One region of the Paenibacillus physcomitrellae genome, then DNA from elsewhere that is predicted to be linked to it. Evidence: riboswitches for the same ligand, from Rfam matches in the RefSeq annotation. Region 1 holds a riboswitch; the other holds the start of a gene.

Region 1 (11,587 bases):
ACAGATCCACTTCATCCAGCGTACGAGGCAGCATAGCCGCATCAAGCTCTTTGAACTTCAGATTCTTCGGATTGGAGACGATGTCCTTCTTAGTCGCTTCGATGCCGGCTCCGTCTTTCAGTGTGATCAGGCCATTCTGAGCCAGCAGCAGCAGCGCGCGGCCGCCGTTAGTCGCATCGTTCGGGATCGCAACTGTTGCGCCGTCAGGAATTTCTTCTACTGTTTTATATTTGTGGGAATAAGCGCCAAACGGCTCCACATGAACGCCTACAACGCCGACCAGATCGGTGCCCAGCTGTTTGTTCTGGTCATCCAGGTATGGCTGATGCTGGAAGTAGTTGGCGTCGAGTGTTTTGTCGGCCAGCTCTTTGTTTGGCAGCACGTAGTCCGTAAATTCCTTGATCTCCAGGTCGATGCCTTCCGCGGCCAAAGCCGGTTTGATATGCTCCAAAATTTCAGCATGCGGTACGGCTGTTGCGCCGACTACCAATTTAACCGGTTCGGCAGAAGCCGCTGCGGATTGGGGTGCATTGGATGCCTCCGAAGCGGATGAAGCATTGTTTTGGTTGTTGCTGCCGCAGGCGGCGAGAACAGCCACCATCGTAAGCGTAAGCAAGGCAAGCGTAATTTTTCTCATCTGAATACCCTCCATTTGAACCATAAATTTTGAATAAGGATGATTGCTCTGTATCTATGTGTTGTTTCCTTAATTCCTTGAATTCGTTGAATCCCTTGAAATCCTTAGTTCCCTGAACCCTTGAATACCTAATGCTTATTTCCTTGTAAAATGACGCACCAGCCGGTCGCCGGCCATCTGCAGAATTTGCACCAGCACGATCATAAACAGCACGGCGATGATCATAACTTCCTTCTCATACCGGTAATAACCAAACCGGATTGCCAGGTCGCCCAAGCCGCCGCCGCCAACCATGCCCGACATCGCCGTGTAGGACACCAGCGTGACCGCCGTAATGGTCGTTCCGGCAATCAGACCCGGCAGCGACTCCGGCAGCAGCACCCGCCGAACCACCTGTCCGGTGGAGGCGCCCATCGCATAAGCAGCTTCAATGACGCCGCGGTCCACCTCGCGCAGGCTGGTCTCTACCAGCCGTGCAAAAAAAGGCGCAGCGCCGATGACCAGCGGCGGTATTGTTCCGGTAACTCCAAGCGCTGTTCCGACAATCAGCTTCGTTAAAGGCAGCAAGGAAATCAGCAGGATGATGAACGGAACAGATCTTAAGATATTGACGACGAAAGAAATCACACTATATATAGATTTGATAACTTGGTTATTTGAACGCGCCGTCATGTACAGAAGGACACCAAGCGGAAGTCCGATCACGATCGTGAAGAGGAGCGAATAGCCCATCATCGCCAAGGTGTCGAAGGAAGCCTGCTTCATTTCCTCCCAGTCGATTTGCGAAAAGTCCAATCCCAGCATGCTAACTCAGCACCTCCACATCAAATTCCCGCTCCCGCAGTTTGGATACAGCAAGCTCAACAGCTTCCCTAGTTCCGGTAAAACTCACCGTCAGCTGGCTGTAAGGAACCTCCTTGATCGTGGAAACCGTGCCCTGCAGGATCGCAAAGTGTACGCCGGTGCTCAGCACCACCTCGGACAAGGCCGTGCCGTAGGTGTTCTCGCCCAGGCAGGTAATCCGGTAGACGGCACCGTCTGCACCGTCTGCATGAGGAAGCTTCGCTACCAAGGATTCCGGCTGATCCGGTGAACCGGAAAAGCTCGATACTCGGGCTTTCGGCAGCCCCTCTTCAACTGAACTGCCGCTGGCACCGGCAACGTCCCGGCTGATAAAGTCTTTGGTGACCGCATGCTTCGGCTTAAGAAACACTTCGGCAACCGGTCCCTGCTCCACGATGCCGCCCTCATGAATGACCGCCACACGGTCACAGATGCTTTGAATGACATGCATCTCATGCGTGATCAGCAGAATGGTCAATCCCAGTTTGCGGTTAATATCAAGCAGCAGCTTCAGGATCGAATCCGTCGTCTGCGGATCAAGCGCCGAAGTCGCTTCGTCGCACAGCAGCACGTCCGGATCGCTGGCGAGAGCCCGGGCGATGCCGACCCGCTGCTTCTGTCCGCCCGAAAGCTGGGCGGGATATTTCCCGCTGTGCGCTTCAAGGCCGACGAGATTCAGCAGCTCTTCCACTTTGCTTTTCACTTTGGCTTTATCCGTCCCGGCCAGGCGAAGCGGGAAAGCGATGTTGTCATAAACCGTAGCCGAGGACAGCAGGTTAAAGTGCTGAAAAATCATGCCGATGCGGCGGCGCTCCCGCTGCAGCTCTCTTTTTCCCAAAGCCGTCAAGTTGCGGCCTCCGACCCAAACCTCACCGCCGGTAGGGCGCTCGAGCAGGTTGATGCAGCGGATGAGTGTGCTTTTCCCCGCGCCTGAATGACCAATCACGCCAAAGACTTCGCCTTTGTCCACGGTCAAATTCAATCCCGACAACGCCGTTGTCGACTTCGACTTGGATCCGTAGATCTTTGTAAGATTTTTTAATTCGATCATGTTATCTGTTCAGCCCTCTTTCACTCAAACCAATTAAGCAGATGATTTTTATCGGAATATACAGCCGTCCAAGCCCTGTCCTTCTCTTACATGCACAGAATAAGCAAGCTGCGGCTCCGAAATCTATGACTGTTGTGAATCAAAAATATCAAAAAGAGCCCTAAGCAGATGCTCAGGGCTCTCTAAATCTTCAGAGATCAGACCTTCTCATCTGCCAGAATGCCTGCGCATTCTGAGGAATTAGCACCATGACATCCAAATGTATGACATTTGAATCGGTTGCTGGGCTTCATCGGGCCTTTCCCTCCGCCTCTCTTGATAAGAAATATGGAATTGTGGTTGAATATTACGAGTTGATGATAGAACTTAGTATAGTAAGTCTCACATGTTTTGTCAAAGAAAATTTTCAACCTGTTTCTGGAAACCGGTAACAACCCTTTTCAATCTTGGCTATGGGCTTCATTCTTATCGAACAGCTGATTGATATACGAAAATACCGCGATCAGCGATTTGCACGCCATTTCGTAGCCCAGCCAGAGATCCTTCATATAACGGTCGAGATCTTCAAGCTCGATTTTGCCATGCAGCGTTTGATGTCTCTGCCACAAATCGTCCTGCATTTCCATGTTCATGAAATGGATCTCGGTATTCCTACGCTTCCGCAGCACGGATATCGGTTCTTGGTACGCTTCTCTTATCTCGTCCAGCTCTGTTCCCAATCCCGTATGTACCTTCAAGTAAGGAAACTGTCTTAGAACGGTAAAATAAGAATAGTGCGGCTTCACCTTCTCCGTATGAAGCTCAAAGAAATCATCCAGCACACAGCCCAGCTTATCAAGCAGGGAGAATAATCGGATAAAGCCGTCCTTGTAGAAATAAACGTATCTGGCATAATCACTTTTCTCCAGAGGATCCATATCGTCGATAAAATCCGTTTTCACCTTTTCCCGGAAAAAGCCGGCCGCAAAAGCGCTTTGCTCCAGCTCGTCGATAGAGGAGATCAGCCCCCGCGTCAAAATCTCCATTTTCCGGTAATCATGGGTAGGATCCTGGCTGCGTCCAATTTCCCGTTCGGCCAGCTGAACGGTTTTGACCATGGCGTCTACCGCATCCGCGATCAGACCTTCATTCTCGCGCGGAGGTTCTCCGAGTAAAGTGCGCAGCATAGCCTTCCCTCCTCTTGGTGATCGTATCGCTAAAGAATGGAATTTAGCCCGGTTAAGAGGGCCTTTAACTTATTACCCTTGAAATACGTTTTCCAACGCTCGTCCACCAGCTTGACGATATCCTCACGCGGGTTTAGCTCGTCCGGATATCCCGGCTTCATGCGGGCGTCAATGACCAGCGGCAGGCTGTAAGCCAGATGGTGCTGATGCACATCGGCCTGCGAATAAATATCCGTTGCCGGATTAAAACGGGTGAACACGGTCCACAGAAACTTGTTGGTGCTGGAAGCTGCAGTTTCGGCGTCGTCCACCAGCACAACTAGCGGCCATGCGGTGCCCCGTTCGCGCAGGCGGCCAAGAACCCTGGCTGCAAGCTCCGGCTCACGTTCATAGGATGCCCCGGAAACAACCAGACAACCCTTATGATAAGGGGCGATATGGTCGATTTCCGCAATTTCGCCTTCGGTGTATTCCGTTGGCAGATCCCGTACCGGGTCGCCCACACCGATGAGAATGGCTTTACTGCCATGATTCAGTCTCTTGCCGGTATAGTCCAGCGTGTCATGGGACGTATTATTAAATATTAACAGGTCAGTCGCAGGGTTAAACCGCTCCAGTACCGTTTGCAGCAGCTTTCGGAAATCCGCCAGATCCAGATGGACATCCGTCAGCATCAGGAATTTGGTCAAAGACAGCTGGCCTTGTCCGAGAATGGAGAAGCCGGCCACCAGTGCTTCGCGCGAATAGCGCTCCTTCACGATCGCTGATGCAAGTGAATGGTGCCCCGTCTCACCATAGGTCCACACCGTGTGCACGGAAGGCATCACAAGCGGAAATGCAGGAGACAGCAGCTTCTGCAGGAAGTCGCCCAGGTAATAATCCTCCTGGCGTGGTTTACCGACAATCGTAGCCGGATAAATGGCATCCTTGCGGTGCCACATATGTTTAACGTTCAGCACAGGGAAATCATGCTGCAGCGAATAATAGCCGTAATGGTCGCCAAACGGTCCCTCAGGACGGCGTTCATGCGGCGGAACAGAGCCGTGAATGGCGAATTCGACCTCGGCCGGAATGCGGTGTCCGCCCAGCGGATTCTCCGCCATAGGTAGGCGTTCGCCCATCACAAACGAGGTCATCAGCAGCTCCGGCAAATGTTCCGGCAGCGGCGCGATGGCCGAAGCGATCAGGGCCGGCGGACCGCCGATCAGAATCGTTACCGGCAGGGCCTGATTCAGCTTCTCGGCCTCATGGTGGTGGAACCCTCCGCCCTTGTGAATCTGCCAATGAATGCCGGTAGTCTGGTCGTCATAGAGCTGGATCCGGTACATCCCCAGGTTATGATCACCGGCTTTGAGAGGATTCTCCGTGTACACCAGCGGAAGCGTAATAAACGGCCCGCCATCCTCCTGCCAGCTGGTCACCTTCGGTAATACAGCCAACGGATTCTCCGTCCGGCAGACCTGAAGAATCGGCGCCTCTGCTTTCGATACGGTCTTCGGAACCGTCCCCCAGCCCATCTTGATAGCGTCCCAAATTAATCCCCGTTCATTCCAGACGGCCTTTGGCGTAGGCGGCATCAGCTTGTCCAGTGCCCCGACCAGCCGGTTCGCGAGCTGCTCCGGTCTAGGTCCAAACGCCATATCCACGCGTCTCTCCGTTCCGAACAAATTGGTCGCCACCGGGAACGGCGTTCCTTTCACGTTTGTGAACAGCAGCGCAGGGCCTCCTTCCTCAATGACTCTGCGGTGAATCTCGGCCAACTCCAAATAAGGATCGACCGGCGCCTCGATAATGGCCAGATCGTTTTCTTTGCGGAGCGCTTCAATCCACTGGCGTAAATTTCTATAACTCAAACCATTTCCCTCCCAAGAGATGCTGTCTATATAAACTTAAGCGAATTTCTAACTTTATCGGAATCAGTGAAAGACAAACTCCACTTCCATAACCAGTTCTAACTTCTAAAACCCCTTCCAACTATACCATATTTCTAAAGGGAATCCTGCAATAATCCTCTCTGATATCCCCGAAAAACAAACAGACCCGGCAGCGGCGAACCGGCTGCGGGTCTTCAAGGCAAATAGGAACATAAACCGGACTTGCTTACTAAGCAAGTAACGGCTATTTATTTACTGCCCCGGCTGAGCAGCGAGGTGCGCACCGCCATATAACACAGCAGGCCAAACAATACCTCGATAATAAGGATATGGGAGATCGACGTAAACAAATACCAGTTGTAATCATTAACCGTATAAGTTACCGAAATCCCGGCGAATATTTGCAGCACGATCAAAATAATGGAGGCAAGTCCGAGTCCGCGAACCTCACGGTTGCCCGACTTGTTGCGGTAAGCAAAATGTGCCAGAACCGCGATGACGACGAACAGCAGAAACGCCGCTGCGCGGTGCATGAACTGAATGCCCTCCCCGCCGGCGAGTGGCGGAATCAGCTTGCCGTTGCACAGCGGGAAGCCATAGCAGGCTCCAGCAGAGTCGGTATGGGTCACGTAAGCTCCCGTGTAGACAACCAGGTAGGTATAAATCGCTGTAAAAATACTCAGGTTGCGCAGTCCTTTGGAAACTTTGCGCGGAGCTTCAGTAGGAGCCGCCGTTTCCTGCTTGTCCTGTTCCCTGATCCCCAGCGAAAGCATCACAGAGCTTGCGAACGAGATCAGAGCAAAGCCCAAATGCAGCGCCATAATCGGCGCCGACTGCGAGAACACGACTGCCAAAGCACCCATGGCCGCTTGAATGATAACAAACAATAAAGCCAGAAAAGCGTAAATACGAAGATCCAAACGGTTTCTGCGCCAAATCATAAAAGCCACAAAAGCGGCAAGCGCCAAAATGCCGGCCAGACCGCTCACCCCGCGGTGCGAATATTCAATGATCGAGGCCAGCGTATGCGCGGGCACAAATTTGCCGTTGCAGAGCGGAAACTGGCTGCCGCAGCCAAGTCCGGATTCCGTTTTGGTCACGACGCCGCCGCCGAAGGTGGCCAGAAATACAAACAAGGTAGCCGCGTAAGCCAGCCATTTCAACTGTTTGGTTGTCATTCTATCACCTGCACTATATTTTATTAGAAAGCTTTGCCAACCGAATCCATTTCATACCGACTTGTCCTGCTTCAAGCAGCTATCGGAAGATGAAACAGATTCATTCCAAGTTTCATTATACCGGATGGCAAAGCCCATATCACAGGTGACTTGTGACAAAATGTTCAACACTGTCTATCTATTTCAGGCCGTTTGGAAGCCCTGCTGTGACATTTATGCTTGAGCTTTCAGCGTTTCGTGTACGGCAACGGCCTTATTCAGGAAATCTTCGATTTCGGTCCGGGATTTCCGCAGCTTGTTCACAAACCGGATCAATTCTTTGCCGCCCGAATAAGCGATAAAGCTCGGGATGCCCAAGATATTCTGTTCCCGGCTGATCTCCTCCAGCTCGTCCACATCCACCTGAATCAGTTTGAGGCGGCTTGCGTATTCCTGCTCCACCTCAGGCATAAACGGATCGATGAATTTGCAGTCTCCGCACCAGTCGGCTTTATATACCGCCACCGTAAGACCTTCCGAACCGGTTAATTCATGGAATTGCTCCGCTGTTGTCACTTTAAGCATGCTATATCATCCTTTCCTTTATGTTTCTTTTTCTCTAAGTAGAACAAACCTTGGAGTGGAAGTCAAATCGTTTGGCCATAATGAAACTATCAGGAAACCTACGGAAAGCGGGGGCAGTATGTGAGACATTCAGAAGAACACAGGGAAGAGAAACCTTGGGACATATGGAGGCGCATCCTGCTGTCCCTGCCTAAAGCAGCCTGGCATTCGGCATCCGGCAGAGCGGTCGATTTGGCTTCGTCCGGACGGCTGCTGCTGGTCAAAAGGAACCTGGACTGGAATGAAACGGCCGCCCGTTTTGTTCGCTCCTCCCTGGAAGAACTGCTGAGAAGAAGCGGGCAGCTCGGCCGCCAGGAGCCAAGAGGCCAGAACCCTCAGAGCAGTCATCGTTCAGCCTATTTAAGCCCGGAGGACCAGGAGATTGTGGCCGATATCGAATTAGCCGTCCGCCAGAACAACCGGAACAATGTAACCCGGACTGCTGCCTATCTCAAGCTCTACAGAGACTTTCCCGAGCTGCATTGGGCCTTCCTGGCTCATATGGTTTCCCGCAATGCGGGCTGGAACATGAGCGATCTGAAAGGCGGGCAGGCCGACCTGCTGCTGGGAGATACCGACGTTTACCGCACATACCGGTTCCTGGAACGGAGCAATGCGCTGATTTTTCAGGATGCCTATCCCCAGCTTCTGCTCTATGCGCACAGCAAACGGTTTGGCAAAAGCCTCTTCCACCTGCTCCCCCAGTTTCATGTCTCCCGGTTCATGCAGCCTTTCTGGGATTATTTCTGGCTCAGCCGGTCCAGCAGCCTGCTGGCGGTGGGGCTCATTATCAATGAACAGAATTATATTGAAAAAAGAGTGGTCAAACATCCTTTCTTCCAGCAGACGGTAACACACAAAGCGCCTTTTCTGCTCGGCGGTCTGAGCGGAGTGAACCAGGTCGTGTTTCCGTACGGCACCGTGAGTCGCAGCGGAAGAGAGCAGCCCCGGCTGGGAGGCCGGATCATGAGTCATTTCGCCGGTTTAAATGCCCGCATCCATCTGGGCAAGCATCTGTATGCCCTCTTATTCGGCTTGCCTGAGGTTCGGCTGGGAACAGAACAGTTTGCGTTTTCTATCCCTCATACCGGCTCACGGGCCGACTATTGGCCGGATCTGTTCTCTCCAAGCGCAAGGGAAGCCCGGACGTTGCCAAGACAAGGGGCGGAGCTGCTGCAGAACCGTTTCCGGCCGGACGGGACCCTGATTTATTCCCCGCCTTTGTTGGACTGCTTTGAAGATACCCCATATGAACCGATTTCCAGAGAGGACTGGTTCCAGGACGGCTCGGCCCTTGGCGATATCCATATTCCCGTTCTCCCGCTGCTTTGCGAGATTACGGCCGGCCACCGGATGGATATTCTGAAACGTGCCTATGTGCATGACGCCGTCGCCGGCGCGCGGAGATGGGACAAGGCGGAAAGCCAATGAATGAACCGCGTGGGTAAAACAAAAAGGCGCACACTCACCTCATGCAGGTGAATGTACGCCTTATTTTCCGTATTGCTTCAGTTGTGGGTTGAGCTTGCCCATTTATCGAGCTTGTCCGGTTGTGGAGCTTGCCTGTGGAGCTTGCTCAGGCTTGTCCAGGTTAACTTCTCTCAAGGGTCAGCCTTCCGAACGTTTCGCGGAACCCGGTGCGAAACGCATGAGAGGCCGAAGCAGCCTGCGGATCGCGTTTGGATAGCTGTCCAGCTCTTCCCGGCGAATGACGCGCAGCAGAATGAGCATGACCGGATAAAGCGCAACCGTTACCCCGCCCACGATGCAGCAGGTAATGAAGAAAGCAAGCCGGTGAGGCATCACGTTGACCAGCTGAATGCCGGCTTCATTCAAACCATAACCTGCGGCAGCCAGCACGACCACCGTAACCAGGAAACCCGCCCAGCGTTTGCCCAGAATGGAGAATGGAACGATTTGTTTCAGGGAACGGATATTCAGCAGCGTGATAACCAGGAAACAAATCCCGGTTCCGGCGATGATACCGTAAATGCCGAATACCGGAGCCAGCGCAAAGCTGACCGCCAGCTTGACCACAATCCCGATCAGCACGTGAACCATCGATAGATTCGGTTTACCCATGCTGAGCAGAATGGCGCTGCTGGTCGACATCGTAATTTGGAAAATAGTCCCGAGCGTCAGCAGGGCAATCATGCCGCTGCCGTCCAAAGAGCTGTACAGCAGGCCGTTGACCGAATAAGCAGCCGTACACAAAGCCAGCACGACCGGCATGCCCGTAATGACGGAGATCCGCATCGCCAGCGTGACCTGCTTCTCCAGATAAGGCATGTCCCTCCGCGCAAACGCGCCGGAGATGATCGGGATCAGCGACGTGCTGAGCGCTATCGATAGAATCGGCGGAATCCCGGCGATGCTTTGCGCCCGGCTGCCGAGAATGCCGAGCAGGTAAGTCGCTTGGTCAAATCCGATTTGTCCAATCAGCATCGGCTTTACAATCGAGCTGTCTATGAAATAGACGACCGGTATAGCCATGGATGACAGAACAATGGGAATAGATAATTTAAATATATTCCCATAAATCTTCATGAAAGGAAGAGGCGGCTCTCCGGTGGACAGGTCCTCCAGAGGCTGCTCCCTGTCGGTACGTTTCAACTTAAAGGCATAATACAGCATGATAGCAAAAGCACCGATACTTCCCAGGACGCCCCCGAAGGAAGCGCCAGCGGCAACCCATTTATCCGCATACCCTGCGCTGACCATCACTAAGGCGATCCCAATCGCTGTGATAACGCGGAGGATTTGTTCGACGATTTGGGATATCCCTCCGGCGCTCATATTGTTGCGCCCTTGGAAATACCCCCTCATCATGGCTACAGTCGGGAATAACAGCAGGGCAGGAGCGATTGCGCGAATAGCCGGCGTGGCTTCCGGAGCCGAAATTAATCTGGCGTACACCGGCGCCAGGACATACAGAAGCACAGTAATCAGAACTCCGGTAACGGCAGCAAAAATCAGCGCAGCCTGATAGATCCGTTTAGCTTCACCCGGGCGCTGCAAAGCGTAGCGCTCGGAGACCATTTTACTAAGCGTACTCGGAATACCTGCAGTCGCAACCGTTAACAGGAGCAAATAAACCGTATTCGAAATCGTAAACGACGAATTCCCCGCAGCTCCGAAAATATGCTCAAGCGGCACCCGCTGTGCCATGCCCAGCACCCTGGCCACTAACGCGGCTACGGCCAGGATAAGCGTTCCCTTAATAAATGATTCCTTCTTAGACAAGCAGAATTCCCTCTTTCCCAAGTCCTCCGCCAGCGCGGAGTCTTTCTTCGGACATTAAAAACTGAAGATCCAGATGAAAAATACAACGATCATGACGATTTGCAGAATAATCTTGACCGCCATACTGCTGAACAATCCGACAACGGAGCCCACGCCGGCTTTCAGCGACTGCTTAATGCCTGCCCCCGTCAGCAGCTCGCCAATGACCGCGCCTACAAACGGGCCAATGACCAGTCCAAAGGCTGGAATGACAAACGGGCCGATAATGGCTCCGATCGTGCTTAGCCAGACGGAAGCCTTGCTGCCGCCAAACCTTTTGACGCCCCAGGCTCCAACCAGATAATCCGCAACAAGCAGCACTACTACAATCAACGACTGCAGCGACCAGAATACCCAGCCGAAGTGCTGAAAGCCAAAAAAACCGCCATAAACAAAAAAGGCCGCGTATACGGCGACCACACCGGGCAGCACTGGAACAATCGCCCCGGCAAGTCCTGTTACAAACAAAGCGATGACTAAGATCCAGCCGATGACATCAAGCCACATGTGTTCTACACCTCTTCGGCAAAAATAAATTTCCGGATGACTTCCGCAATTCCATCATCATTGTTGGAAGACGTCACGTAATCCGCATTTTCTTTAACAGCCAGCTGCGCATTTCCCATGGCAACCCCGACAGCCGCTGCCTGAATGGCCGCCAGATCGTTTAAACTGTCGCCTACGGCAATCGTTTCTGACATCTCGACGCCAATCAGTTCACAGACGGTGCGAATGCCGCTGGCTTTGCTGATACCCTGCGGGTTTACCTCAAAATTCCAGGGGGCGGAATTCGTGATCTCAAGGCCTCCAATGTTCTGGAGCTCCATCAGCACTTTATGGCGAAGCTGCTCGTCATGAACGTTATAACCAAACTTCAGCCATTCCTTCTCTTCAACGACACCCTCATACCAGTTCTCTTCATTAAATAACCCTTCAACAGAGTAAGCCCAGAA
Region 2 (11,587 bases), 2.4 Mb from region 1:
CCGGAGAGCCGAGCGCCGGGTGGTCAGCCTAGCGGCTGAAACAGATATCAATAAAGAGGTTCTGCGGTACGTAAACCGGCTTTCGGATTATTTCTTTACGGCTGCCCGGCTGGCAAATGTGAAGGCAGGAGTTCCGGAAACCGAATATGAGCGGAGCGGAAAGGTGTTTCGTTGATTTCTATGAATGAATATTACAAGCCGATTTCATATCAAGTAACAGCTGCCGAAGAAGGCTGGATGCTGAAAACGGTACTGAACAGAAGACTCGGGGTTTCCCGCAAGCTGACGTCTCGTCTCAAACTGACCGAGCAGGGAATTACGCTGAACGGCGAACGCGTCTACATCAGCCATTACGTCAAAGAAGGCGACCTGGTAGAAATTCGGCTGGAGCAAGAAACATCGGAGGATATTTTGCCGCAGCCGATTCCATTCGATATTCTTTATGAAGATGAAGAGCTGCTTATCGTAAATAAACAACCGGGCATCATCGTTCACCCCACACATGGCCACTACACGGACACTTTGGCGAACGGCGTCGTGTATTACTGGCAGGAGAAGGGCGAGCGCTTCCGGTTCCGTCCCGTTCACCGGCTGGATCAAGAGACCAGCGGCGTGCTTGCTATTGCCAAGAATGCCTACGTCCACCAGCATATTTCCGAGCAGATGATTGCCGGTACCGTGCTGAAAAAATATACGGCGCTGGTTCACGGAACCCCGCCAGCCATGGAGGGCCGGATCGACGGTCCCATCGACCGCGATCCGCTGGAGCCGCACCGCCGCATCGTCACGGACAGCGGGTATCCCGCTTTGACGTTGTACAAGGTGCGGGAAACCTTTGCTGCAGGCTCGCTCGTTGAGCTGCAGCTGGGAAGCGGGCGGACCCATCAGATCCGGGTCCACATGACCTCCATCGACTGTCCGCTGATCGGCGACAAGCTGTACAGCTATGAGGCGCTGGGTCTGCCAGCGCCTGATCTCGAAGCGGCCGTGCGGCTGAACGCGGCCATTGGCCGGCAGGCGCTGCATGCCGCACAGCTTGGATTTGTCCACCCTCTCACCCGTGAAGAGATGGTATTCGAGGCGCCGCTGCCAGCGGATATGGCCGAGCTGAGCCGGCTGATGGCGGGCGGACAGCTCTAAGTTTTAGATTTAAGCTTTTGGTGAGTCGACTAGTGGATTTGTGGCACTTGTCTCGACTCTCGACTCTCGTATTTTTAAATAGACCGGAGGATTTTTCTAATGAGCAAATTAACTGTTTACCAATACCCGAAATGCAGCACCTGCCGCAATGCAGTTAAATGGCTGCAGACACACGGCCATGAACTGGAGCTCCACCATATTGTTGAAGCAGCGCCGACTGCGGAGGAATTAGGCCGGCTGGTCGAGCTGAGCGGCTTTGAGCTGAAGAAGTTCTTTAACACAAGCGGTGAGGTATACCGCGGCCTGGGTTTGAAGGACAAGCTGCCGTCCCTTTCGCGCGAAGAGCAGTTGAAGCTGCTGGCGTCAAACGGCATGCTCATCAAACGCCCGATCGTTACCGACGGTCAGCGGGTTACGTTAGGTTTTAAAGAGGATGAATTTGCCTCCGTATGGAGCTGAAAAATATAGTAAAATAAATAGATTCAGATATGTTTATTACTCAGAAGCTATTATTAAGGAGAGAGAAAGTTGACCGAAAGCAAGGAAGAAACACTGCTGCTTGTTGACGGCATGGCCTTGATGTTCCGGGCTTATTATGCCTCCGCAGTTACAGGCTACATCCGCCGTACGAAAGCGGGTCTGCCGACGAATGCCGTTTATGGATTTATGCGTTATTTCTTGGACGCGGTTGAGAAATTTGGGCCTACACATGTGGCGTGCTGCTGGGATTTGGGAAGCAAAACGTTCCGCACCGCTCAGTACCCGGCCTACAAGGGGAATCGTTCGGAGGCACCGGATGACCTGATTCCTCAGTTCAGCGTGATTCGAGAGGTGATGGACAGTCTTGGCGTTCCGAATATCAGCTCCGAAGGTTATGAGGCGGACGACTGCATCGGCACCCTGGCCGCCCAGTTCAGCCGGGAGATGAACGTGGTTGTGCTGACCGGCGACCACGATATGCTGCAGCTGGTGAACGAGCGGACAAGCATTGCCATTATGAAGAAGGGGTATGGCAATTATTTTGTCTATACTCCGCAAAGCTTGTTTGAAGAACGGCAGCTGACACCTGCCCAAATCATTGATGTTAAAGGGCTGATGGGCGATCCTAGCGATAACTATCCCGGAGTTCGCGGCATTGGTGAGAAGACGGCGTTAAAGCTCGTGCAGGAATATGAAAATGTAGAGGGCATTCTCGCCAATCTGGACAAGCTGTCCAAGGGGATACGCACCAAAATCGAAACCGATCTGGAGATGCTGCATCTGTCCCGCGATTTGGCGTCGATCCGCTGCGATATTGCGCTGGAATGTGATTTGCGGTCCTGCCGCTGGGAGCTGAACCACTCTGTGGTCGTGGCCAAATTTGAAGAGCTGGAGATGAAGAGCGTGTGCTCCTGGATGGGGGTTCAGGCGCTGTGAAATCTCTATTTTCGCGGTTTAGGCCGTTCAGCAGCGGGAATCAGGTTTCGTTAGCTGGCGGAAAAATCATCCGGCGCGGCCTGCTGCTGGCAGCGGCCATCCTGCTCCTTATCCCGGCTGCCCCGGGGCTTCGCCCGGCGGAGGCAGCCGGTACGATCCAGACGGCCGTTAAGACCGTCAAGGTGTCAGGGAAAAGCTTTACCGTCCGTACGGTAAAGATTCCGAAAGGAACGCCGGTAACGGTTGGACTGGCCAAACATCAGGTCGGGCAGACGGAAGCCTTTGCATCGACGATTAAGTCCTACAAGGCGCAGGCCGCAATTAACGGCGCTTTCTTCAACTCCTATGGCGGACCGGCCGATCCATACGGAACGCTGATTATTAAAGGAAAGATTTCCCATATCGGCCGTTACGGCACGACAATCGGCTTTCAGAAGGACGGCACGGCCATTATGGATACGCTGCGGCCTTCCTTGACCGGTAAAGTGACCGGAGCGGATGGCAAGCCGCGCAGCTGGTATGCTACTTTTATTAACCGTACGCCTGATGCTGGTGCAAACAACAGTATTTTGTTTACACCGGACCGGGGCCCCAAAGTCGGGTTTAGCGGCGGTATTGCGGTGACCGTTAGCGGCGGAGTTGTCACACATAAAGGCGTCAACGGAAATACGGCTATTCCGAAGCAGGGATATGTACTTGTATTCAGCGGCAAAGAGAAGGCCATGGCAGACCGGTTTGAGGTCGGCAGCAGCGTTGAGTGGAATGTAACTTATACGAACCAGGCCGGCAAGAAGCTGGATTGGTCCAATGTACAGACGGCTGTTGGCGCAGGGCCAAGACTCGTTACCGACGGCAAGGTGACTTTGAACGCTAAAGCGGAAGGGTTTAACGATCAGAAGATTCTGACGGCTTCGGCGGCGCGCAGCGGCATCGCCATTCTGCCAGACGGTTCGATTCTGCTGGCTACAGTGAACGGGGCGACCATGTCACAGTGGGCTTCCGTGATGAAGGCGCTTGGAGCCAAACAAGCGATGAACCTGGACGGAGGGGCCTCTTCGGCGTTATATGGGGGAGGCAAAATGTTGACCCCGGCGGGGCGGCTGCTCAGCAACACGCTTGTGTTCGGCAGCCAGGTCACGAAATAATAACAAGCCAGGAATCAGTCTGTAAAATGGGGTTCGCCCAGTACCTGGTGCAGGAAGCTCCCAAGCTCGGCTTCTTCCTCCTCGGAGAGTCCGTAAATCGAGGCCATATAACCGTCCTGCTCCAGATCGTCGGAGCCGAGGATGGCTGTTTTGCCGCTTTGCAGATCGGTAACAAGCTTTTTGCCAAAAAAGCGGTTGGTTGTGGTCACAGCCAGATCAAAACGTTTCAGCGAAGGACCGATAAAGGTCGCGAAACGGGTAGAGGTCTGTTCGGTGCTGTCCGATAGGAAATCAAGGTCGTGTTCAGGTAAGGTCATGAATAAAGTCCTCCTCAGATGCGTTCTTGACGTCTATTATATCGGAAAAAAACGCTTTCGGAAAACGGGAATCCAATCCCGTTCCTATTGACTGTCATACAGAATATGGTATTATAGTTAACAACAGTATACGTTTATCGGGGAAGCACCTCTCTTGCATGCAGGAGAGGTGCTTTTTGTGTTTTCGGAAGACACGTACCAGTGAAGTATGCTGAATTCAAGGAGGTGCAGAAATGCGTATCGTATTTTTGAACAGTATGGAGAGAAGGCTGCAGGAACGGGCAGGGCATGCAGATTTAGCCCAGGTCTGGATTGGAGAAGAAGGCGGAGTATGGCGGATTGGCTGGGATGAAGAAGGAGCAGCCGGCACCAAAGGCCAAATCTGGTTTGAAGGCGAGTCCTGGTCTGATATGCTGAGCCATTACCGCTATCAGCTGGCCGTAAAGCTGGCCGACGGATTCCGTCCGGTGATCAGCGGGATTTTTCATGAAGAGGAAGGCCATAGAGGGATGTGGACCCAGAAGCTGTATTGCTACAGCGAGCTGAATGGCAGCGAAGAAGTGTATGCCGAGCTTTCGGCCTGGCGCCGTCAGAAAGCTGCCGCAGCGGGCAAAGCGCCGTATTTGATTGCCAGTAACCGGCTGCTCCGCCTGATCAGCGCTTTCCTGCCTCAAACGGAGGAAGAGCTTACCCAGCTTCCTGGTGTCGGAGAGGTTAAAGCGGCTGAATATGGGGAAGAGATCGTAGCGATTACGGCCCGAATTGAACGCAATTGGCAGTTTCCTCTGGATTGGGTGGAGCAGGAACTGGATGAGGAAATCTTCCGCTCCTGGATGTACAAGCAGAAAGAATCCCGGTTTAAAGCGGAAATCGAGCGATCAAGCTTGCGCAAACAGCTGCTTGAAGCAATCCGTGAGGGTCAAAGCCTGGAGCGGATTCAGGATTTTACCGGTTTATCCAGACGGGAAGCGATTGAACAGCTCGAACAGCTGGAGAAGGAGGGCTACGATACGGAAGCGCTGGTAGAGCGGGAATTAACCGGGCTGCCGCAGGAAGAACAGACGGCAATCTGGAATGCCTATCTGGAGCTGGGAGACGCCCTGCTGAAGCCGGTGCTGCATAAGGTATACGGCGCAGATACGATGCAGCCGGGCAGCGGGGAGCTTGAACGGCGTTATGAATGGCTGCGTTTGATGCGAATCCGGTACCGGAGAGAGGCGAGGGGGACAGCATCAGCAGTAGGCAAACCGCAAAGTGCGTAAGAGATACGGATGCTGATGCTGATGCCTGCCCGAGCTATAATTTGATTAACCAATCCAATAAGGGCGAAGTTCAGCCTCCGGAATCCCGGGGACTGCTTCGCCCTTGACTTAATAATCCATTGATATGAATGCTTTCAAATCCAGTCTTTCTTCCGGAACAGGTAGAACATGCCTAGACCTAATGTGATCATGATGCCTATTACGATGAAATAGCCGTATTCCGTATGCACTTCCGGCATATTGTCGAAGTTCATTCCGTAGATGCCCGTAATCAGGGTCAACGGGATAAAGATCGTAGTAATCGCAGTAAATACACGCATGATTTCGTTCGCCCGGTTGGCGATACTGGACTGATAAGCTTCTCGTAAGTTGCCCATCAGCTCTCGGAACGTATCAAAGTTCTCGGAGATTTTAACGGCATTTTCATAAATATCGCTAAAATACTTCTGCAGCTGATCATCGATCAGACGCAGGTCTTTTTTATTAAGGACGTTGATCACTTCCTTCTGCGGCCCAAGCATTTTCTTCAGCCACAGAATTTCGCTTCGCAGCCCGATAATTTCATTCAAATGGGAACGTTTTGTATGAACAAGAATGTCTTCTTCCAGCTTCTCGATTTTGTCCTCGATCCGGTCGCCGACCAGGAAATAGTTATCCACTACAAGGTCGATCAGCAGATAAAGGAAACGGTCAGGTTCGCTGACTTCCTGCTCCCACAGAATCGGTTTAATAGCACGAAGCTCGTTCAGCTTCTGCTTGGTAACTGTAATAATGAAATGCCGGCCCAGAAAGACGTTCAAGGCCCGCAGGAAAATTTCCTCATCATCAAAGCGAATACTGTTCACGACGATAAAATAATGACTTTCATAGATTTCGATCTTCGGCCGCTGCTCCTCTTCACTGAGGCAGTCCTCTACTGCGAGATCATGCAGCCCGAATACAGGCTGAAGCAGCTCCAGATCTTCGGTATCCGCATCAATCCAGTAGAAACCTTCGGCTGGTGCAGTCAGCGTATCCTCCAGGTTCTCGACCGTGGTGAAGACGCCGGCATTGACATGACGGATTTTCATCTGATTCACTCCTTTGTTGTTCAACACAGGAGACATCAGCTTCCGGCTATTTTAAACAGCACGAATAAAATGCCGGTAAACGAAAGAACCCCCTACTTCCGTGAGCATTCTGCCGATTGAATCCTGTGCGGTTGTATGTTGCCCTTGGGGATTTGCTCTGCGGACTAGAGTCGCCTTCCATTACCGGTTCACCTCTTCTTTAATCCAGACTTTTAGCACTTGTCTAGTATAACGCCGGGTTATGAAAATTTTCAAGCGAAATCATGCTTGATTTAGCTCTAGGCCAGCATATGGCATGCAAGCCCGAAAGGTGCGGTGTGTACCCGCCTTCAGGCCTTATTATTTGCTTGACGAAAGGAAGAGGATGCTATACAGTAAGGGCATAGTAATGTTACATTTTCATGAACGAATTCAAGAAGTACACGAACAACAAATTGAATAAGGCGAAATCTTATCAAGAGTAGGTGGAGGGACTGGCCCGATGAAACCCGGCAACCGGCGAGCAATCGCACGGTGCTAATTCTTGCGGAACTTTAGGAACCCGTATTTTGCGGGACTCTAGGGTCTCTGAGAGATGAGAGAGGCGCATACACTATGACATGATATGACCTTTCTCGATTTTACGAGGAAGGTCATATTTGCTATATGCGCTCGTTCTTCTACCATAAGATTGCCGCTCAAAGACTGAAGAGGAGTGAAGATCTATGCCAATCAAGGTTCCTGATTCTCTGCCGGCCAAAGAAGTGCTGGCGAACGAAAATATTTTCGTGATGGATGAAAGCCAGGCTTTCCATCAGGACATCCGTCCGTTGCGGATCGCCATCCTGAATCTGATGCCAACCAAAGAAACAACAGAGGAGCAGCTGCTCAGGCTGCTGGCCAATACGCCGCTTCAAGTGGAGTTTACTTTGCTTCATCCCAGCTCCCATACTTCGAAGAACACTTCAGCCGAGCATTTGAAGCAGTTCTATAAGACGTTCAGCGAAATCCGGCATCTCCGTTTCGACGGGATGATCATTACCGGTGCCCCGGTGGAACAGCTCGAATTCGAAGACGTCAATTATTGGAGCGAAATTCAGGAAATCTTCGAATGGACCGAAACCCACGTCACTTCAACCATGCATATATGTTGGGCTGCCTTTGCAGGGCTGTTCTATCATTTCGGCATCGAGAAGGTTTCACTTCCGCAAAAATGCTTCGGTGTGTTTGCCCACCACATCAATGTTCCGAATACGAAGCTGCTGCGCGGCTTTGACGAGCAGTTCCTGGTTCCTCATTCTCGTCATACAGGTCTGAATAAGGAAGATATTGTTAAAGCAAACGGGCTCGATATTCTGGCCGAATCGGACGAAGCCGGTGTATACATTGCTTCAACGGAAGACGGGAAACAAATTTTTGTAACCGGTCATCCGGAATATGATCCTTTATCCCTGAAATGGGAGTATGACCGTGATACGGCCAAAGGCATGGATGTTGCGCTGCCGGTTAATTATTTTCCGAAAGACGATCCCACCCAGACGCCAAGATCCTCCTGGCGCGCCCATGCTAACTTATTGTTTGCCAATTGGCTGAATTACTATGTGTATCAGGAAACACCTTACGATATTGATGCAGCAGTCAGTCACGAATACCATATTTAGGAGGAAGAGCAGACATGGCAGAACATAACGCAGATAACAACAAACCAGACAATCAAACCGGCAAACTTCGCATTGAGAGCAGGCTGGCACAAATCGGTTCCATGGAGGAGCCGGTTACCGGTGCGGTTACTTATCCGATTTATCAGGCGACAGCTTACCGTCACCCGCGGCTTGGACAGAGCACGGGGTTCGATTATACGCGCACGAAGAACCCGACAAGAGCCGTATTGGAAAAAGCTGCTGCCGATCTGGAATCCGGCGATGCCGGCTTTGCCTGCAGCTCGGGCATGGCCGCGCTGCAAACGCTGTTTATGCTGTTCAGCTCCGGCGATCACCTGATCGTATCCCTGGATCTATATGGCGGTACATACCGTCTGTTTGAGAAAATATTGTCCCGTTACGGAATAACCGCAACTTATGTGGATACCAACGACTTGGATGCGCTGGAGTCTTCCCGCCGTCCGGAAACCAAAGCCGTATTCATTGAGACGCCTACCAATCCGCTGATGATGGTCACCGATATTGCCGCTGTCTCTGCCTGGAGCCGTAAGCATGGCTTCCTGACCATTGTGGACAATACGCTGCTGTCGCCTTATTTTCAGCGTCCTATCGAGCTCGGCGCAGACATTGTCGTTCACAGCGCTACGAAATATTTGGGCGGACATAACGATGTGCTTGCAGGATTGATCGTAACCAAAGGACAAAAGCTGTCTGAAGAAGTCGCCTTCCTGCACAACTCGATCGGAGCGGTACTCAGTCCAAATGACAGTTATCAGCTGATGCGCGGCATGAAGACGCTGGCGCTGCGGATGGAGCGGCACCAAAGCAATGCAACGGCGATTGCAACCTTCCTGAGTACGCATCCGCAAATCGCAGAGGTGTTTTACCCGGCGCTTCCGGGCCATCCGGGACATGAAATTCAGAACCGGCAATCTTCGGGGAACACGGGAATCTTCTCGTTCAAAGTGACAGATGCCCGTTATGTGGAACCGATATTACGTCATTTGAAGCTGATCGCATTTGCGGAAAGTCTTGGCGGCGTTGAGTCGCTGCTGACTTATCCGGCTGTACAGACCCACGCGGACATCCCGCTTGAAATCCGGGAAGCGGTTGGCGTTGACGACCGGCTGCTGCGTTTCTCCGTAGGCATTGAACATCCGGATGATTTGATCGAAGATCTGGCTCAAGCGCTGGAAGCAGCCCGGGCTGAAGTGGAAGGGGTGCGCTGAATATGAGCCATGAAGACGGCAAACAAGTTCCCGACAAACAAGTTTCCGGCGAACAGAAGGAGAAGGACCTGAGCTTTGATACACGATTGCTTCATTTCGGCTCCGAAGTAGATACCGCAACAGGCGCTTCCAGTGTTCCTCTTTACCAGGCTTCAACGTTTCATCACGCGGATGTCTTTAACCCTCCGCTGCATGACTATTCCCGGTCGGGCAACCCGACCCGGCAGGCGCTTGAAGATTATATCGCGCTGCTTGAGGGCGGCACGAACGGATATGCCTTCCCTAGCGGCATGGCGGCGATTTCCACCGCGTTTATGCTGTTCTCGGCAGGCGATCATTTGATCGTTACCGAAGATGTTTACGGCGGAACTTACCGTTTGTTAACAGGTATTTTGAACCGTTTCGGGCTTGAGGCTTCCTTTGTGGATATGACCAAGATTGAAGAGGTGCAAGCTGCTCTGCGGCCGAATACGAAAGGCATCTATATCGAAACCCCGTCCAACCCGACTTTAAAAATAACGGACATTGCTGCACTTGCCGCCTGGTCGAAGGAACACGGTCTGATCAGCATCGTTGATAATACGTTTATGACGCCGTATTATCAGCGTCCGATTGAGCTGGGTATTGATATTGTGCTGCACAGCGCGACCAAATTCCTCGGCGGGCACAGCGATGTGCTGGCCGGCTTGGCTGTAACAGCCAATGAAGAGCTGGGCCGCCAAGTGAAATATTTGCAGAACGGGCTGGGCAGCGTGCTTGGCGTTCAGGATTCCTGGCTGCTGATGCGCGGGATGAAAACCTTGTCCGCGCGTATGGCCCACAGCGAAATCAGCGCCCGCAGGCTGGCGGAATGGCTGAACAACCGGGAGGACATTACTGCCGTGTATTATCCGGGCCTGAGCGATCATCCGGGCCGTGGCATTCAGGAACGGCAGTCTTCCGGATATGGCGCAGTGGTGTCCTTCGATGTTGGCTCCGGCGACCGGGCCAAACGGCTGCTGAATGCCGTTAAGCTGCCGATTGTCGCTGTAAGCTTAGGCGCAGTGGAGAGCATTCTCTCTTATCCGGCGATGATGTCCCACGCTTCAATGCCTCCTGAAGTTCGTCTCGAACGCGGCATTACGGACGGGCTGCTTCGATTCTCGGTCGGCCTTGAAAATATCGAGGACTTGATTGCCGATTTGGAGCAGGCGCTGGAGCAATAACTGTTACAATGACTGCTACAATAACTGGTACAAGAATAAGTCAATATTTAAATATGTGAATTGAATGAGACATTTTTCACAATTTTCCCGCATCCGGTCCTCCGGGTGCTTCTTTTCTTTAGGCTAGTATGTTAGGATGAAAGAAAGGAACGCCCCGAGTGACGATCCAGAACGCTTGAAAGTCTATGATATGGAAGGGGGCTGCTTCAAAGTGGCTATTGATTTTATCCTTGATAAAGCTTTGCGCGGGGAACGTGTAACGCTTGAGGAAGCTACCGCTTTGTTTGAGTCTAACGAAATTGAGAAAATGGGCCATACGGCCAACATTTTGATGGAAAGACGTTACCCTGAGAAGATTACGACATTTGTTATCGGTCGTAATGTCAATTATACGAACGTTTGCGACGTGTACTGCCGTTTCTGCGCTTTCTATCGCAGACCGGGATCCGATGAAGGATATGTGCTGTCGGACGAAACCATTTTTCAGAAGATACAGGAAACCATTGACGTAGGCGGTACGGAAATTCTGATGCAGGGCGGTACCAACCCGAACCTGCCGTTCAGCTATTATACGGATTTGCTGCGCAATATTAAGAAGAGATTCCCGGATATTACGATGCACTCGTTCTCCCCGGCTGAAATCCAGAAGATGAAGGTCGTTTCAGACGGCTTGTCGCTGGAGGAAGTAGTCCGCCAGATACATGAAGCGGGCTTGGATTCCCTGCCAGGCGGCGGAGCTGAAATCCTCGATGACCGCACCCGCCGGAAGATCAGCCGGCTTAAAGGCTCTTGGACGGACTGGATGGACGTCATGAAGACGGCCCACAAAATCGGCATGAACACGACGGCTACCATGGTTATTGGCCTTGGTGAAAGCATGGAGGAACGTGCGCTTCACTTGATGCGGGTGCGCGACGCCCAGGACGAATGCATTCAGAATGGCTACAAATCCGAAGGATTCCTGGCCTTTATTCCATGGACCTTCCAACCGGATAACACCAACCTGAAGCTGGATCGTCAAACGCCTGAAGAATATTTGAAAACCGTTGCGATCAGCCGGATCGTGCTCGATAACATCAAACACTTCCAGTCTTCCTGGGTGACCATGGGACCGGAAATCGGCAAGCTTTCCCTGCAGTACGGCTGCGACGACTTCGGCAGCA

What was found. Region 1 has a riboswitch for S-adenosylmethionine ahead of CBE73_RS09685 (methionine ABC transporter ATP-binding protein). Riboswitches for the same ligand answer to the same signal wherever they lie in the genome.
Region 2: it holds a riboswitch for S-adenosylmethionine, as region 1 does, so the genes downstream of both, metA (homoserine O-acetyltransferase MetA) here and CBE73_RS09685 (methionine ABC transporter ATP-binding protein) in region 1, are expected to answer to the same signal.

Annotation. Positions count from the first base shown of each region.
Region 1 is NZ_CP022584.1:2,135,299-2,146,885, forward strand. Features, by position in the region: gene CBE73_RS09675 (MetQ/NlpA family ABC transporter substrate-binding protein) at 1-637, opposite strand, end outside; gene CBE73_RS09680 (methionine ABC transporter permease) at 773-1,441, opposite strand; gene CBE73_RS09685 (methionine ABC transporter ATP-binding protein) at 1,443-2,531, opposite strand; SAM riboswitch class I at 2,736-2,856, opposite strand; gene CBE73_RS09690 (Cthe_2314 family HEPN domain-containing protein) at 2,972-3,697, opposite strand; gene CBE73_RS09695 (UbiD family decarboxylase) at 3,727-5,550, opposite strand; gene CBE73_RS09700 (COX15/CtaA family protein) at 5,820-6,749, opposite strand; gene CBE73_RS09705 (thioredoxin family protein) at 6,963-7,313, opposite strand; gene CBE73_RS09710 (DUF2515 family protein) at 7,434-8,783, shown strand; gene CBE73_RS09715 (putative polysaccharide biosynthesis protein) at 8,961-10,595, opposite strand; gene CBE73_RS09720 (DUF456 domain-containing protein) at 10,650-11,141, opposite strand; gene CBE73_RS09725 (Cof-type HAD-IIB family hydrolase) at 11,147-11,587, opposite strand, start outside.
Region 2 is NZ_CP022584.1:4,513,659-4,525,245, forward strand. Features, by position in the region: gene CBE73_RS20330 (cob(I)yrinic acid a,c-diamide adenosyltransferase) at 1-175, shown strand, start outside; gene CBE73_RS20335 (RluA family pseudouridine synthase) at 181-1,140, shown strand; gene CBE73_RS20340 (arsenate reductase family protein) at 1,240-1,599, shown strand; gene CBE73_RS20345 (5'-3' exonuclease) at 1,669-2,556, shown strand; gene CBE73_RS20350 (phosphodiester glycosidase family protein) at 2,553-3,701, shown strand; gene CBE73_RS20355 (DUF3055 domain-containing protein) at 3,716-4,018, opposite strand; gene CBE73_RS20360 (HRDC domain-containing protein) at 4,252-5,280, shown strand; gene corA (magnesium/cobalt transporter CorA) at 5,415-6,350, opposite strand; SAM riboswitch class I at 6,799-6,931, shown strand; gene metA (homoserine O-acetyltransferase MetA) at 7,055-7,990, shown strand; gene CBE73_RS20375 (aminotransferase class I/II-fold pyridoxal phosphate-dependent enzyme) at 8,005-9,219, shown strand; gene CBE73_RS20380 (trans-sulfuration enzyme family protein) at 9,222-10,424, shown strand; gene mqnC (cyclic dehypoxanthinyl futalosine synthase) at 10,636-11,587, shown strand, end outside.